Regions from separate parts of the Rhizobium sp. BT03 genome, predicted to be linked through region 2. Evidence: riboswitches for the same ligand, from Rfam matches in the RefSeq annotation. Region 2 holds a riboswitch; each other region holds the start of a gene.
What was found. A riboswitch is a leader RNA that binds a small molecule or an ion and turns the genes downstream of it on or off. The one in region 2 is predicted to bind cobalamin.
Positions count from the first base shown of each region.

Region 1: linked by a shared signal. The riboswitch ahead of QMO80_RS21400 (ABC transporter substrate-binding protein) and the one ahead of cobU (bifunctional adenosylcobinamide kinase/adenosylcobinamide-phosphate guanylyltransferase) in region 2 are both predicted to bind cobalamin.
Region 3: linked by a shared signal. The riboswitch ahead of nrdH (glutaredoxin-like protein NrdH) and the one ahead of cobU (bifunctional adenosylcobinamide kinase/adenosylcobinamide-phosphate guanylyltransferase) in region 2 are both predicted to bind cobalamin.

Region 1 is NZ_CP125640.1:4,407,401-4,412,816, forward strand. Features, by position in the region: gene QMO80_RS21390 (DsrE family protein) at 1-132, shown strand, start outside; gene blh (bifunctional sulfur transferase/dioxygenase Blh) at 303-1,583, shown strand; cobalamin riboswitch at 2,063-2,319, shown strand; gene QMO80_RS21400 (ABC transporter substrate-binding protein) at 2,493-3,509, shown strand; gene QMO80_RS21405 (iron ABC transporter permease) at 3,506-4,546, shown strand; gene QMO80_RS21410 (ABC transporter ATP-binding protein) at 4,543-5,307, shown strand.
Region 2 is NZ_CP125640.1:48,560-53,975, reverse strand. Features, by position in the region: gene cobN (cobaltochelatase subunit CobN) at 1-1,182, opposite strand, end outside; gene cobW (cobalamin biosynthesis protein CobW) at 1,187-2,236, opposite strand; gene cobU (bifunctional adenosylcobinamide kinase/adenosylcobinamide-phosphate guanylyltransferase) at 2,241-2,765, opposite strand; cobalamin riboswitch at 3,064-3,461, opposite strand; gene QMO80_RS00270 (chloride channel protein) at 3,688-5,416, shown strand, end outside.
Region 3 is NZ_CP125640.1:3,197,672-3,203,087, forward strand. Features, by position in the region: gene QMO80_RS15695 (heavy metal translocating P-type ATPase) at 1-2,120, shown strand, start outside; cobalamin riboswitch at 2,539-2,766, shown strand; gene nrdH (glutaredoxin-like protein NrdH) at 3,027-3,248, shown strand; gene nrdI (class Ib ribonucleoside-diphosphate reductase assembly flavoprotein NrdI) at 3,262-3,678, shown strand; gene nrdE (class 1b ribonucleoside-diphosphate reductase subunit alpha) at 3,657-5,416, shown strand, end outside.

The sequences.
Region 1 (5,416 bases), 140 kb from region 2:
ATCTGGGCCTGCCCGCCCTGCGTCACCTCGCGCGGTTATACGCAGGAAGACATGCTCGACGGCGTCGTCATCGTCGGCGCCAGCGCCATGCATGCGGAGATCAAACAGGGCGCGGCGACACTGTCGTTTTGACTGGCTATGCCGGGCCGGGCGAGGATCTGGCGTGTTTTGGCGTCTGCATTTTCTGGCCCGCGGCAGGCGCGACGGAGTGCCAAGCGACTATTCTTGCGCTCGGCAATATACTTGTGAGATTGTATCGATATACATGCGATACTGCCGATGCAGGCGGCGCGGGGGCTTCGATGACATCCGTGAGGGTCAATGAGCTGATATCGGTGGCGGGGCAGCCCGATGCCGCCGGTTTTGCCGCTTTTGCAGCAGACGGCTTTACCGCCGTCATCAATGACCGGCCGGATGGCGAGGAGCCGGGGCAGCCCGGCAATGCGGCGGAAAAGGCGTCCGCTGCCGCCGCGGGGCTCGCCTACAGCTTCGTGCCCGTGAAAGGGGCCGAGATCACCGAGGCCGATATCCGCGCCTTCCAGATGGCGATGACGCAGGCGAAGGGGCCGGTCGTCGCTCACTGCAAGAGCGGCACGCGGGCGCTGACGCTCTATGCGCTGGGAGAGGTGCTCGACGGGCGCATGCAGCCCGGGGAAGTCGAGGCCTTTGGTCAAAACCTCGGCTTCGATCTTGCCGGCGCGCGCCGCTGGCTGGAAAAACGGGCGGGGCAGGCGGCTGGTGTGACGGCCTTCTTCGAGCCCCGCACCTGCAGTGTGCAATATGTCGTTGCCGACTCGGTGACGAAACGCTGCGCCATCATCGACCCGGTGCTCGATTTCGACGAGATGTCGGGTGCGACGGGGACGGCCAATGCCGACGCCATCCTCGCTCATATCGACAGCGAGGGGCTGACGGTCGCGTGGATCCTCGACACGCATCCGCATGCCGATCATTTCTCCGCCGCGCACTACCTCAAAGGAAAGACCGGCGCGCCGACCGCGATCGGCGCCCATGTCACCGACGTGCAGGTGCTCTGGAAGGAAATCTACAACTGGCAGGCACTCGAAACCGACGGCTCGCAATGGGATCGGCTGTTTGCCGATGGCGACACCTTCGAGATCGGCGAGCTTAAAGCCCGCGTGATGTTCTCGCCCGGCCATACCCTTGCCTCGGTGACCTATGTCATTGGCGACGCAGCCTTCGTGCACGATACCGTGTTCACGCCGGATTCCGGCACGGCGCGCACGGATTTTCCCGGCGGCAGCGCCAGCGACCTCTGGCACTCGATCCAGGCCATCCTGTCGCTGCCCGAGGAGACCCGGCTCTTTTCCGGCCACGACTATCAGCCTGGCGGCCGTCACCCGCGCTGGGAAAGCACGGTAGCCGCCCAGAAAAGCGGTAATCCGCATATATCAGGCATTGACGAGGCCGGCTTCGTGGCGCTCCGCAAGGCGCGCGACCGTACGCTGCCGAAACCGAAGCTGATGCTGCACGCGCTGCAGGTGAATATTCGGGGAGGCAGATTGCCCGAGCCGGAGGGAAATGGGCGGCGATATCTGAAGATCCCGCTGGATGCCTTGTAGGAACGCAGGGAGCAGCGTTGCGGCGCGTGCTTCGAGGCTTCGCCGTACGGGCTGCGCACCTCAGCATGAGGGAGGTCGGAGGGTGCCGCACCCACGACAGCGGGAACGGGAGGATCTTCTGTCGACGCTCAAAAGAGCCTCATCTTGAGGTGCGGAAGCCGAAGGCTGAAGCCTCGAAAGACGAGGCGGGTGCTCCATTCGCAGAGCAGGATGCGTTTTTAGCAAGGAGCACCGTTGCGGCGTGCTTCGAGGCTTCGCCCTCTCGGGCTGCGCACCTCAGCATGAGGGAGGTTGGCGGATGCCGCGCCTACGACAGCGGGAATGGGAGGATGCTGCGCCGACGCTTAAGAGAGCCTCATCCTGAGGGGATGAAGGATGCCGGCATTATACCGGCCAACAGCGCTCCGACGATCCGTCTCCATTTTTCGCCCACCCAAACCTAATCCTCCGCAATAGTTGTTGACGTCGCCCGGGCCGGCGACGTAACTGAGGGCGATGGTTCCCTGAAGATGACTCCAAGGGGATTAATAGGGAACACGGTGAGGACGACCCAGTAGGGACCGAGACCGTGGCTGCCCCCGCAACTGTAAGCGGATTGTCGATCATCTCAGCTGTGGCCAGCGACCGGCCATCTCTGAAGGGCTTATGGCCTCGCCACTGCGATATAGCGCGGGAAGGCGGATGAGACGACGGATATCCGCAAGCCAGGAGACCTGCCGTCAATCACGATCCAATCAACCGGGCGGGGATGCCCGGACAAGGAACAGACATGATTGACTTTCTGAACCTTCGCCGAATTCCGGCATGCATCCGTCTCGATTGGGCCTCCTGCGGTTAGCGCACGTCTCAGCGTGCCCTCGGCCGCCTGTGCGGCATAACCGTGCTTTTTCCCTTCAATCGAGGTTTTTCATGCGCCAGATTTTCGCCACCATGACATGTGCCTTCGGGCTGATCGGCTTTGCGGCACCGAGCCTTGCCGCCACCCAATATCCTTTGACCATCACCAATTGCCGTGAGCAGGTGACGTTCCAGAAGGCGCCGTCGAAGATCGTTTCGATCGGCCAGGGCATGACCGAAATTCTCTTCTCGCTCGGCGTTGCCGACAAAATCACAGGCACGGCCGTTTGGGTGGGTCCCGTGCTGCCGCAATATGCCGAGGCCAACAGCAAGATAAAGCGTCTCGCCGACAACGATCCGAGCTTCGAATCCGTCGTCGGGCAAGAGCCCGACCTTGTGGCGGCCGAGTTCGAATGGCATGTCGGCGCGCAGGGCTCCGTCGGCAAGCGGGAGCAGTTCGAGGATCTCGGCATCAACACCTATCTTTCGCCGGCCGATTGTTTCGCCAAGGTCAATACCGATGGCGGCGACGGCGTGCGCAAGGAGCTGTTCACGATGGAGCTGATCTATCGTGAAATCGCCGAACTCTCTGAAATTTTCGACGTGAAGGAGCGCGGCGATACGCTGATCGCTGAATTGAAGAAGCGCGAGGCCGATGCGGTGGCTTCGATATCGGGCGCAGCGGGCAAGAACCTGCCCGTCGTCTTCTGGTTCTCCAGCAAGGAGGTCAATGGCGACGCCTTCATTGCCGGCAAGAACGGCGCGCCGGCTTATATCCTGAAGGCGATCGGCGCCAGGAATGTCGTTACCACCGAGGAGGAATGGCCGCTGGTCGGCTGGGAAACCATTTCCGAGGCGAACCCCGCCGTCATCGTTCTCGCCACCATGGACCGGCGCCGCTACGCCGCCGACGATCCCGAGGTGAAGATCGATTTCCTTAGGAAGGATCCCGTCACCAAGGAGCTGGACGCGGTGAAGAACGGGCGTTTCGTGATGATGGACGCGCAATCGATGAACCCGACGATCCGCACCATCGACGGCATCGAGACGCTGGCGAAGGGCATCAAGTCCTTCGGCCTGACCCAGTGACGGCAGCATCGGCCAGAGAGCCGGGATGGTGGGCGCTTGCCGCGCTCACCATTGCCGCCTTCCTTCTTCTCGGGCTGATGATCAGCCTTGCCGTTTCGATCGGTGAGATCGCCATTCCGCTGGCGACCACGGCGGAGGCGGTGTCGAACCGGCTGTTCGGCACGGATTTCGAGCTCAGCCGCATCCATCAGGGCATCGTCTGGGATTATCGCCTCAGCCGGGCGCTGGTCGCGGCGAGCGCCGGCGCCTCGCTGTCGCTTTCCGGCGCCATCCTGCAGGCGCTGCTGCGCAATCCGCTGGCCGAACCCTATGTGCTCGGCATTTCGGCCGGGGCTTCGACCGGGGCGGTCTCGGTGATGATCCTCGGCTTCGGCTATGGCGTTCTCGGGCTTTCGGGCGGTGCCTTTCTCGGCGCGGTCGTCGCTTTCCTGCTGGTCGGCTTCCTCGCCACGGGGGCGGGCGGAACGGGCGAGCGCATCATTCTCTGCGGCGTGGCCGGTTCGCAGCTCTTCAATGCGCTCACCTCCTATATCGTCACGACCTCGGCCAATGCCGAGCAGGCGCGGGGCGTGCTGTTCTGGCTGCTGGGTTCGCTCAGCGGCGTGCGCTGGCCGGATGTCTATCTCTCGGTGCCGATCGCGCTTGCCGGTTTCCTCGTCTGCATGGCCCATGTCCGGGCGCTCGACGCCTTCGCCTTCGGCACGGATGCGGCCGCCTCGCTGGGCATTGCTGTCCGCCGCGTCCAGATCCTGCTCTTTGCCCTGACGGCGGCGATGACGGCGAGCGTCGTCAGCATGGTGGGTTCGATCGGCTTCGTCGGTCTCGTCATCCCGCATGCCGCCCGCTTCCTCGTCGGGCCGGGGCATCGGCGGCTGCTGCCGGCAACGGCGCTCGGCGGCGCGATCTACATGGTCGGCGCCGATATCGTCTCGCGCATCATCATCCCGCAGCAGGTGCTGCCGATCGGCGTCGTCACCGCGCTCTTCGGCGCGCCGGCCTTCGCGGTCATCCTTTATCGTGTGCGGAGGAGCGCATGAGCATTTCCATCGACGCGGTGAGTTTTGCCGCCGGCGACACGGTCATCGTCAACGGCGTCAGCCTGACGGTCGAAAAGGGCAAGGTGCTCGGCCTGCTCGGGCCGAACGGCTCCGGCAAATCGAGCCTGCTCAGGCTGATCTGCCGGCTGCGCAAGGTCCGCAGCGGTGTCATCCGGCTGGGCGAAGACGATATCGCTTCGCTGTCGCGCGCAGCCCTTGCGCGGCGCATCGCCTTCGTCGAGCAGCAGTCGACGACCGAGACGCAGCTGACGGTGCGCGACGTGGTGCGGCTCGGCCGCACGCCCCATCGCGGGCTGCTCTCGCCCTGGGGCGCTGAGGACGATGCCGCGGTCGACGAGGCCTTGTTGCGGGTCGCCATGGGGGAGCGGGCGGGCCAGCTCTGGCAGACGCTGTCGGGCGGTGAGCGCCAGCGTGTCCATATTGCGCGCTCGCTGGCGCAGGCGCCGGGTGAGCTGCTGCTCGACGAGCCGACCAATCATCTCGATATCCAGCACCAGCTCGACATCCTCCGGCTGATCTCCAAGCTCGGCATCACCTGCATCGTGGCGCTGCACGACCTTAACCTGGCGGCAATGTTCTGCGACAGCCTGGCGGTGCTTCAGAAGGGCGAGGTCGTCGCCTCGGGCGCGCCGGAGGATGTGCTGACGGAGGATATGATCGGCCGGGTTTTCGGCGTTCGCGCCCATGTCCAGAAATCGGCCGTGCATGGACGGCATCATATCCAATACGTCCTGGATTGAGGAACGGCCGGGACGTTCGATCTCAACACGGAGATGTGGCCTGACTGGCCTTTTTCCCGGGCTGGCGTATGATTTCCGAGGGCGCTTGCGCCCGGTCGAACGGAGTTTC
Region 2 (5,416 bases):
GTTCATGCCGAGATCCCGCGCCGAGAGGCCTTGCGAGGAGACAGCCCATGCCTCCCGCGACGAGGCGGACAGGATGGCCTGCAGCACCACCGCCCCGTTCGCCTCCAGCACCGTCGGCTGCCGGTCGGCGCCCGGTGCGGAGACGGCAAAGCCGGTCGTGTTGATCACGACATCGGGTTTCAGCGCTGAAAACACGCTTTCGAGAATGCCGGTCGAGACGGGATCCTTGAGGCTATAGGCAAAGACCGGCAGCGGCCGGAGACCCTGCGCCTGCAAGGCGTCGATCAGCGCCTCGATCGGCTTGGTCTCGCCGCTCTGCACGAGGGCGCGGTAGAAGCTGATCGCGATTGTCGGGGGTTCAAATCGCTCCTCCGCTACCATACCCCCCTCTGTCCTGCCGGACATCTCCCCCACAAGGGGGGAGATCGGGGATGAGAGGCCTCGCGCCATCTCTTCAGCCGAAAGTGCGGCATCCTTATGCGTTGCTTTGGTTCGAAGCCCAAGCGACTTGCCGATCTCCCCCCCTGTGGGGGAGATGTCCGGCAGGACAGAGGGGGGTATCCCACGCTCGACGGACGAAGGTCGCGTAACATGCGAACCGACAACCCGCCGCCACTCTTCGACCCCGATCAGACCCCGCCCCGGCCACCAGATGCCGGCTTTCATCAAGGGCACGGCCGGCGCCGGCTTCTCCGCACCGGATAGCATTGCCGCAGCATAATCGAGAAAGGCGCGCGTATTGGCATCGCCGCCCTCGATCAGATAGGCCCAGAGCCCATCGAGATCGTCGGCTGCGATGTTCGAGAAGGGCGCCAGCCCTGCATCCGGCCTGGCATCACCCGGCAGCACCGCAATCAGCATGCCATTGCGGGCCGCACAAGCATGCAGCGCCTCCAGCGCATAGCGGAAATAGCTGGCGCCGCCGAGCGCACGGACGATGATGAGCCTGGCGTGCCGCGCCGTGCGTTCGACATAGGTATCGATCGACATCGGATGCTTGAGGCTCATCAGGCTGGCGAGCCGCAGCGAATGCGGTCCACCACGCGCTTGATGGGCGGCCGCGATCGCCGCAAGCTCGCTGTCGGCCGCCGACAGGAACAGGATATCGCCCGGCGTCTGCCCGAGGTCGATCGCCTCATCGCCGTCGCTGATCGTTCCCTGTTGGGCCAGAAGCAGATGCATGGGGTTACGCCAGCGCCTCGATCGCCGCCCTCACCGCGCCCTGATCCATCTCATGAAGGCCGATGACGACCAGACGCGTGGCGCGCTTTTCACCAGGCGTCCAGGCGCGGTCGAAATAGTGGTCGATGCGGCTGCCGACGGCCTGAAGCTGCAGGCGCATCGGCTTGCCCGAAACGTCGACGAAGCCCTTGAGGCGCAGCACGTCATGGGCTGATATGATCGCCTTCAGCTTTTCAACGAAGCCGGCAATATCGGCGACCGCTCCGAGGTCCACGACGAAGCTGTCGAATTCGTCGTGATCGTGCGCCACACCGTCCTCATGCTCAAGCTCGTGGTGCGACTTGCGGTTGGCGATATCGTCCTCCGTGCCGATTCCGAGACCGAGCAGGATGCCGGCCGGCACCTCGCCATTCCTCGCCTCGATCATCGCAGGCTTGCGCACTGTGCGAGAGGCGACCTCGTCGCGCACCCTGATAAGACCAGCCCCATCGATCAGGTCGGTCTTATTGAGCACGATCAGATCGGCGCAGGTCAGCTGATCCTCGAACAGCTCTTCGATCGGGCTCTCGTGATCGAGCGATTCATCCTCACTGCGCGCCGCCTCGACAGCATCGTGATCGTCGGCGAAACGGCCGGCGGCAACTGCGGCGCTGTCGACTACGGTGACGACACCGTCGACGGTCACCTGAGTGCGAATGTCAGGCCAGTTGAAAGCCGCGACCAGCGGCTGCGGCAAAGCAAGGCCCGAGGTTTCGATGACGATATGGTCGGGGCGCTGGTCGCGCTCCAGCAGCTTCGTCATCGTCGGAATGAAGTCGTCGGCGACCGTGCAGCAGATGCAGCCATTGGTCAGCTCGATGATGTCGTCCTCAGTGCAATTCTCCGCGCCGCAGCCCTTCAGCACATCGCCGTCGACGCCGAGATCGCCGAATTCGTTGATGATGAGCGCGATCTTCTTGCCGCCCGCGTTTGTGAGCAGGTTGCGGATCATCGTCGTCTTGCCGGCGCCGAGGAAGCCGGTGATGACGGTTGCGGGAATCTTCTGCTGGTTCATGGATTTAACCCTTCATTTTCAGCGGCAGGCCTGCCGCGATGAAATAGACTTCGGCGGCCTTCGCCGCGATCATCTGGTGGAGACGGCCGGCATGATCGCGAAAATCCCGCGCCATGCGATTGTCGGGCACGATGCCGAGGCCGACCTCGTTGGAAACGAAAACGAGCCGCGCCTTCGCGTCAGGCAGGAAATCAGCGAGCGCCGTAAACTCCGCGGTCATATCCCGCTCCTCCATCATCAGATTGGTGACCCAGAGCGTCAGGCAGTCGATCAGCACCACACGGCCCTCGCCGTCGATGGCGGCGAGCTTGCCGACAAGATCGAGCGGCTCCTCATGCGTGGTCCAGGACGGACCGCGATCGGCCCGGTGCTGGGCGATGCGCGCCTGCATTTCCTCGTCCCACGCCCGGCCGGTCGCGAGGTAGTGACGATCGAGGCCGGTCGGCACGACAAGAGATTCGGCAAAGCGGGATTTGCCGGAGCGTGCGCCGCCGAGGATAAAGGTGGTGTTGGTGGAAGCGATCGTCATACGCAAGCGCTCCCGCTAGAGAGGGCGCGGCGGTGCCACATCCCTCTTCTCCCCCGCGGGGAGAAGGTGCCGGCAGGCGGTTGAGGGGGTGAGCGGCGAAGCCGCGAATGCACTGAGCACAAGCGAAGGGCAAAATGACGGAGGCGCCGTGCGGCCCCCGCATCCGACCCTTCGGGCCACCTTCTCCCCGCGAGGGAGAAGGGGAAATCCATACGCACAGCACCAAGCCGCGCCGAATTCATTCGTTCAGCCAAAACAACCTCCGTGCTGGCAGTGGGTCTCTTGCCCAGGGTTGGGCTTCTCGCCCGGCACGAATGGCAGGTCTCCTGGCTCGCGGTTGTCGGCCGCGATCGGGGCGGACCGGAATCCGGTCGCCCATGATCGTGCCAGCGGATCTGCCTCGCCTTCCCGGCTGCATCGGTGAAGAGGTGGACGATTCGTAGAAATAGAGGCGTCCGACCCCGGTTGATCACCATGCATGTCCAGTGGCTTTTCCGGCATGTCGCCCGTCCCGCCCGCCTGCACCATTGCAGACTGTCGGCCGGAAGAGCTGGATGCCGGATGGAAGACCCTGACCGCTCTACAGTCGCGGGGTCGGCTGTGATGAAGGCGCCCGGTGTGGGTCCGCCCCGTCACATTCCCTTTTCATCCGGAAAGGCGTAACACCGATCCGGAACCATCCGTTATTCCAAAGATGGTTAGGCAAGCTCAGGGGTGAAGTCAACCGGCCGATATGGCCGGGAATGGCCAGCCAGGCGACGCAACGCTCGCAAGACGACTTACTCTACCTAAAACATCGTCATTTATCAGATACTTACGTCATAAATATTTGATCGTCGCGCCAGCTTTTCGCCGCAATTACATCGCAAGCGGTCTGCGCCATCGCCCTTGACCGGGCCTCTTCCTGCCTAGTTGTCTTGCCATGCTTATGAAATTGGATCGGCGCCGGTTCCGGGCGCTGCGAGTTTTCTTCGATCCGGGGCGGCTGCGGGCGCTGACGCGACGCAGCGAAGTCGGCCTGTCGCTGGCGGGCGCCGTCGTCGGCATCACCTCCGGGCTTGCCGTCACCGGCATGAGCTTCGTCTCCAATGAACTGCATCAGCTGGTCTTCGGCATACCAGACAGCGAAAGGCTGAGCTCGTCTGTGATCGACGACAAGCTGCTGCTGCTGACCGCCCCCGTCATCGGCGGCATCTTGCTCGGTCTGCTTCTCTTCGTGTTGGCCAAACGCCGCAAGAAGCCGATGGTCGACCCGATCGAGGCCAATGCGCTGCATGGCGGCCGCCTGTCCTTGACCGACAGCATCATCGTCGCCGTGCAGAACCTGATCTCCAACGGCTTCGGCGCCTCCGTCGGCCTGGAGGCCGGCTATACCCAGCTTGCCGCCGGCCTCGCCTCGAAATTCGGCCTGAAGCTGCAGCTTCGCCGCTCGGATCTGCGTATCCTCGTCGGCTGCGGCGCAGCCGGCGCCATCGCCGCCGCCTTCAACGCGCCGCTGACCGGCGCCTTCTATGCCTTCGAGCTGATCATCGGCACCTATACGATCGTGTCGCTGACCCCCGTGGTCGTCTCGGCCCTCGTTTCCACCCTGATCGCAAGGCTGCTCACCGACGGCGATTTCACCATCGATATCGGCAGCTTCGGCGCTGTCATGCCGGCCGATTATATCCCGGCAATACTGCTCGGCGTCTTCTGCGCCGGCGTCGGCATCCTGATCATGCAGGGCGTCTCCTTCGTCGAGGAACTCGCGCGCAAGAGCTCGATCGCCCCGCCCTTCCGCCCCGCACTCGGCGGCATCATTGTCGGGCTGCTGGCGATGATCTCGCCGCAGGTGCTTTCGGCCGGCCACGGCGCGCTGCATCTCAACCTTTCCCGCGACGTGGCCATCCCGGCGCTGATCGGCCTCTTTCTGTTGAAATCCTTGGCTTCCGCGATCTCGATCGGCTCCGGCTTCAGGGGCGGCCTGTTCTTCGCGTCGCTGTTCATGGGCGCCCTGCTCGGCAAGCTCTTCGCCTATTGCGGCCCCTATTTTGCCGATGCGACGCTAACGCCCGTCATCTATGCCGTCGTCGGCATGAGTTCGCTTGCCGTCGCCGTCATCGGCGGGCCGCTGACGATGACGTTCCTGGCGCTCGAAATCACCGGCGATTTCCCGATCACCGCGCTGGTGCTCGCCGCCGTCATCACCTCTTCGCTCGTCGTGCGCTCGACCTTCGGCTACTCCTTCGCCACATGGCGCTTCCATCTGCGCGGCGAAAGCATCCGCAGCGCCCATGACGTCGGCTGGATCCGCAACCTGACGGTGGACAAGCTGATGCGCGCCGACGTCAAGACGGCCAAGGCGGGCATCTCGCTGGAGGAATTCAAGCAGGCCTTCCCGATCGGCTCGACCCAGCGTGTCATCCTCGTCGAGGAGAGCGACAAATATGCCGGCCTCGTGCTGGTGCCGGAGATCTACGCCAACCCGACCGACGCCCAAGACGAGGGCAAGACGCTTGCCGATTTCATCCACTACCGCAATGATTTCCTGCAGCCGCAGATGAATGCCAGGCAGGCGGCGGCGATCTTCGACAAGAGTGAAAGCGAAGCACTGGCCGTCGTAAACAACCTGATCGAACGCAAGGTGATCGGCCAGCTCAGCGAAAGTTATA
Region 3 (5,416 bases), 1.3 Mb from region 2:
TAATGGCGGGCACGATGACCGTCCGGCATGACGGCAGCAGCGACCTCAAGGCGATCGAGAAGAGGGTGACGGGGCTCGGTTATTCGGTCTCGCCCTTTGCCGGAAGCGCGGCGCCGGCGCAGGACCACGGCGCGCACGATCATCGCCACCACGACCATGGCGATCACGATCATGATGGCCATGATCATGCCGGCCATGACCATGATCATGGCGAGAAGGAAATCGAAGGCCTGCATGGGCACGATCATGGGCCGATGACCGGTCCCTGGTGGCAGAGCAGGAAGGGCCGGCTGACCATCCTCTCGGGTGCGGCGCTGATTGCCGCCTATGCCGTGGGCCATCTCATACCCGCGATCGGGTCCTATGCCTTCATCGTCGCCATGCTCATCGGTCTTGTGCCGATCGCGCGGCGCGCCGTCATGGCGGCGTTCTCAGGCACGCCGTTTTCGATCGAAATGCTGATGGCGATCGCCGCCGTCGGCGCCGTCATCATCAATGCGGGGGAGGAGGCGGCCACCGTCGTGTTCCTGTTCCTCGTCGGCGAGCTGCTGGAGGGTGTCGCGGCCGGCAAGGCGCGCGAAAGCATCCAGTCGCTGACGTCGCTGGTGCCGAAGAGCGCGCTGCTCGAAGATAATGGTCAGATGCGGGAGGTGCCGGCGGAAAGCCTCGCCGTCGGCGCCATCATCATGGTGCGTCCGGGCGACCGCATCTCGGCTGATGGCATCATCGTCTCGGGCGAGAGCGCGATCGACGAGGCGCCGGTGACGGGCGAGAGCACGCCGGTGCGCAAGGGCGTCGATGCCGTCGTCTTTGCCGGAACGGTGAATGGCGATGCGGTGCTCAGGGTTCGCGTCACCGCGGCCGCTGCCGACAATACCATCGCCCGCGTCGTCAAGCTGGTGGAAGAGGCACAGGAATCGAAGGCGCCGACGGAACGCTTCATCGACCGCTTTTCGCGCTATTACACGCCCGGCGTGGTGGTGGTCGCCGCACTCGTCGCGGTCGTTCCGCCGCTCTTCCTTGCCGGCGCGTGGGACGAATGGATCTACAAGGGCCTTGCCATCCTGCTGATCGGCTGCCCCTGCGCGCTCGTCATCTCGACGCCGGCGGCGATCGCCGCCTCGCTGTCCGCAGGCGCGCGGCGCGGGCTGCTGATGAAGGGCGGCGCGGTGCTGGAAAGCCTCGGCAAGGTGACGATGGTCGCCTTCGACAAGACGGGCACGCTGACGGAAGGCAAGCCTCAAGTGACCGATATCGTTGCCTTCGGATTGAGTGAGGCGCAGATCTTGTCGCGCGCGGCAGTGCTGGAGCAAGGCTCCAGCCACCCCTTGGCGCTGGCGATCCTCAAACGCGCCAAGGCTGACGGCGTCCCCATGCCGCCGGCTTTCGAACTGAAAGCGCTGCCGGGCAAGGGTGTCAGCGGCAAAGTCGGCGGCGAGACTCTCGATTTGCTGTCGTCGTCCGCTGCCCGCGAACGCGGGGCCCTCGACGGCGACAAGGATGCACGCATCACTGTTCTGAATGACGAGGGCAAGAGCGTGTCGGTGCTGCTCGTCAATGGCGCGGCAGCCGGCCTGATCGCCATGCGCGACGAGCCGCGCGAGGATGCCGAAGCCGGGCTCTCGGCGCTTAAATCGGCCGGTATCAAGGCGATGATGCTGACGGGCGACAACAAGCGGACGGCGGCAGCCGTTGCCGGCATGCTCGGCATCGACTGGCGCGGCGAGATGATGCCCGAGGACAAACAGCGGGTTGTCGGCGAATTGAAGCGCCAGGGCTTCGTCGTCGCCAAGGTCGGCGACGGCATCAACGACGCTCCGGCGCTGGCCGCCGCCGACATCGGCATCGCCATGGGCGGCGGCACCGATGTGGCGCTGGAGACGGCCGATGCCGCCGTGCTGCACGGGCGCGTCGGCGACGTGGCGCGGATGATCGCGCTGTCGCAGCGGACGACGCGCAATATCCTGGAGAATATCACCATCGCGCTCGGGCTGAAGGCGGTGTTCCTGGTCACGACCATCGCCGGCATCACCGGGCTCTGGCCGGCGATTCTGGCCGATACCGGCGCCACGGTGCTGGTGACGATCAATGCCCTCCGGCTGCTTCGCGTAAAGGGATGAATGTTTTTCCGGTGGCGGCGTGAAGACTGCTGCCGGTTCGGGCCTGATCGAGAATTGAAAATAGCGGAGCCGATCCTCAGTCAGGCGGGCTCTCGGTTTGCCGACAAAGTCTCCTCCGTCATGCTCGGCCTTGTGCCGAGCATCTAACCACGGCAATTTCCTGACAGGAAAACGTTTATTTTCAAATACTTAATTGACCGTGTGTAGATCCTCGGCACAAGGCCGAGGATGACGTCACGGGTTTTGCCGTGGTTTGTCAGCAGCCTGAGCCGACCAGGCTGGCCTACTCATCACGGCCTTCTCCGCAGTTCGTTTTGTTTAAGCCTTTATTATCCATGTTTTCACAGGAACGCAGCGATTTCAAACCTGTCGTAACGCAAGGCGAAAACCATCCGTTGACATGATTTTTGATTGGCATACTATATATAGTGTTCAAGGTTCCTTCGATTCGTGAGGATCGCGGGCTAAGACGGGAATACGGTGCGTTCCACCATGAGGGCGGGACAAGGCCGGAGCTGCCCCCGCAACTGTAAGCGGCGAGCAACTGTCCGATTTCAGGTCACTGAGGCATGATGCCTTGGGAAGGCTGGGGGCAGGGTGCTTCGACCCGCAAGCCAGGAGACCTGCCTTGAACGAGATGTCCACGGGCGGGGTGTCCGGAAGGTCGCGTGCATGAAGCGGAATGATCCGCGCCTGCTGCGCTGCCCCGAACGTCCGCATGAGCACTTCGGGGTTGAAGTCATGTCGAGAATATCCAGGCCGCCGCCCGCGCAAATCCCGAGAGGGACCATATCGGGCGTTTAAGACGCCAACTTTGCCAGATCATTATCAAACGTTGCCCCGGACGCCGCAAAGCGCCCGATCCCAGTTCTGCGTCCTGAATTCATTGAGATCACGAGGAAGATGATGAGCGTTACCGTCTACAGCAAACCCGCCTGCGTCCAATGCACCGCCACCTATCGCGCCCTCGACCGCCTGGGCGTCGATTATGACATCGTCGATATCTCCGAAGATGCCGAGGCGCTCGATCGTGTGCGCGGCATGGGCTACATGCAGGTTCCCGTCGTCGTTGCCGGCGAGCAGCATTGGGCGGGGTTCCGCCCCGATATGATCAGCGCGCTCTCCTGACCGAGGAAAGGCGATGGGGCTGATCGTTTATTATTCCAGCCGATCCGAGAATACCCATCGCTTCGTCGCCAGGCTCGGACTGCGCGCGGCGCGTATTCCGGCGGGCGGTGCGGATGCGTTCCATATCCGCGAACCTTTCGTGCTCGTCGTGCCGACCTATAGCGGCGACGGCGGCCCAGGGATCGTAAAGGGCGCCGTTCCCAAGCAGGTGATCCGTTTCTTGAACGATGCGGAGAACCGAGGACACATTCGCGGCGTGATTGCCGCGGGCAACAGCAATTTCGGCGAGACATACGGGCTCGCCGGCGACGTGATCTCGCAGAAATGCCGGGTGCCTTACCTCTACAGGTTCGAGCTCATGGGCACGGAGGAGGATGTCGCCAACGTCAAACACGGAATGGAACGATTTTGGACACGGGAACACCTCTGACGCGGGATGCGGGCGCAAAACCGCATAACACTTTTGCTCATCCCGCCGGCGAACGCCCTTTGAAAGCGGCGGAAACGCTCGACTATCACGCGCTGAACGCCATGCTGAACCTCTATGACGATGAGGGCAGGATCCAGCTCGACAAGGACCGGATGGCGGCGAAGCAGTATTTTCTGCAGCATGTGAACCAGAACACGGTGTTCTTTCACAATCTCCGCGAAAAGCTCGATTATCTCGTCACCGAGGGCTATTACGAGCAGGAGGTTCTCGACCAATATTCCTTCAATTTCGTGCGCGACCTGTTCGACCAGGCCTATGCCAGGAAATTCCGGTTCCCGACTTTCCTCGGCGCCTTCAAATATTACACCAGCTATACGCTGAAGACCTTCGACGGAAAGCGCTATCTCGAGCGCTACGAGGATCGAATCTGCATGGTGGCGCTGACCTTGGCGCGCGGCGACGAGGCCCTTGCCCGCGACATGGTCGACGAGATTATTTCCGGCCGTTTTCAGCCGGCGACGCCGACTTTCCTCAACGCCGGCAAGAAACAGCGCGGCGAACTCGTCTCCTGCTTCCTGCTGCGGGTCGAGGACAATATGGAATCGATCGGCCGCTCGATCAATTCTGCGCTGCAGCTGTCGAAGCGCGGCGGCGGCGTGGCGCTGTCGCTGACGAACATCCGTGAGGCCGGCGCGCCGATCAAGCAGATCGAGAACCAGTCATCGGGCATCATCCCGGTCATGAAGCTGCTCGAAGACAGCTTCTCCTATGCCAACCAGCTCGGGGCCCGCCAAGGTGCGGGTGCTGTCTATCTCAACGCCCATCACCCCGACATCATGCGTTTCCTCGATACCAAGCGCGAAAATGCCGACGAGAAGATCCGTATCAAGACGCTGTCGCTGGGCGTCGTCGTGCCCGACATTACCTTCGAACTCGCGAGGAACAATGAGGACATGTATCTGTTCTCGCCCTATGACGTGGAGCGGGTCTACGGCGTGCCCTTCACCGAAATTTCGGTGACGGAAAAATATCGGGAGATGGTGGCGGACGCGCGCATCTCGAAGAAGAAGATCAAGGCGCGTGAATTCTTCCAGGTGCTCGCCGAGATCCAGTTCGAGAGCGGTTATCCCTACATCATGTTCGAGGACACGGTGAACCGGGCAAACCCGGTTGCGGGTCGCATCTCCATGAGCAATCTCTGCTCGGAGATTTTGCAGGTCAGCGAGGCGAGCGAATACAACGACGACCTCTCCTACAAGCATCTCGGCAAGGATATTTCCTGCAATCTCGGCTCGCTGAATATCGCCGCGGCCATGGATTCCGCCGATTTCGGCAAGACGATCGAGACCTCGATCCGGGCGCTGACGGCGGTCTCCGACATGAGCCATATCGCCTCGGTGCCCTCGATCGAGAAAGGCAATGACGAAAGCCATGCGATCGGCCTCGGCCAGATGAACCTGCACGGCTATCTCGCCCGCGAACACATCTTCTACGGCTCTAGGGAAGGCGTCGATTTCACCAACATCTATTTCTATACGGTGACTTATCACGCGATCCGCGCCTCGAACCTTCTGGCGGTCGAACGCGGCACGAGCTTCAAGGGGTTCGAGAACTCCAAATATGCCTCCGGCGAATATTTCGACAAATATACCGAGCAGGAATGGAAGCCGGCGACGGAGAAGGTGCAGGCGCTGTTCGACGATGCCGGCATCCCTGTTCCGACACAGGAGGATTGGGC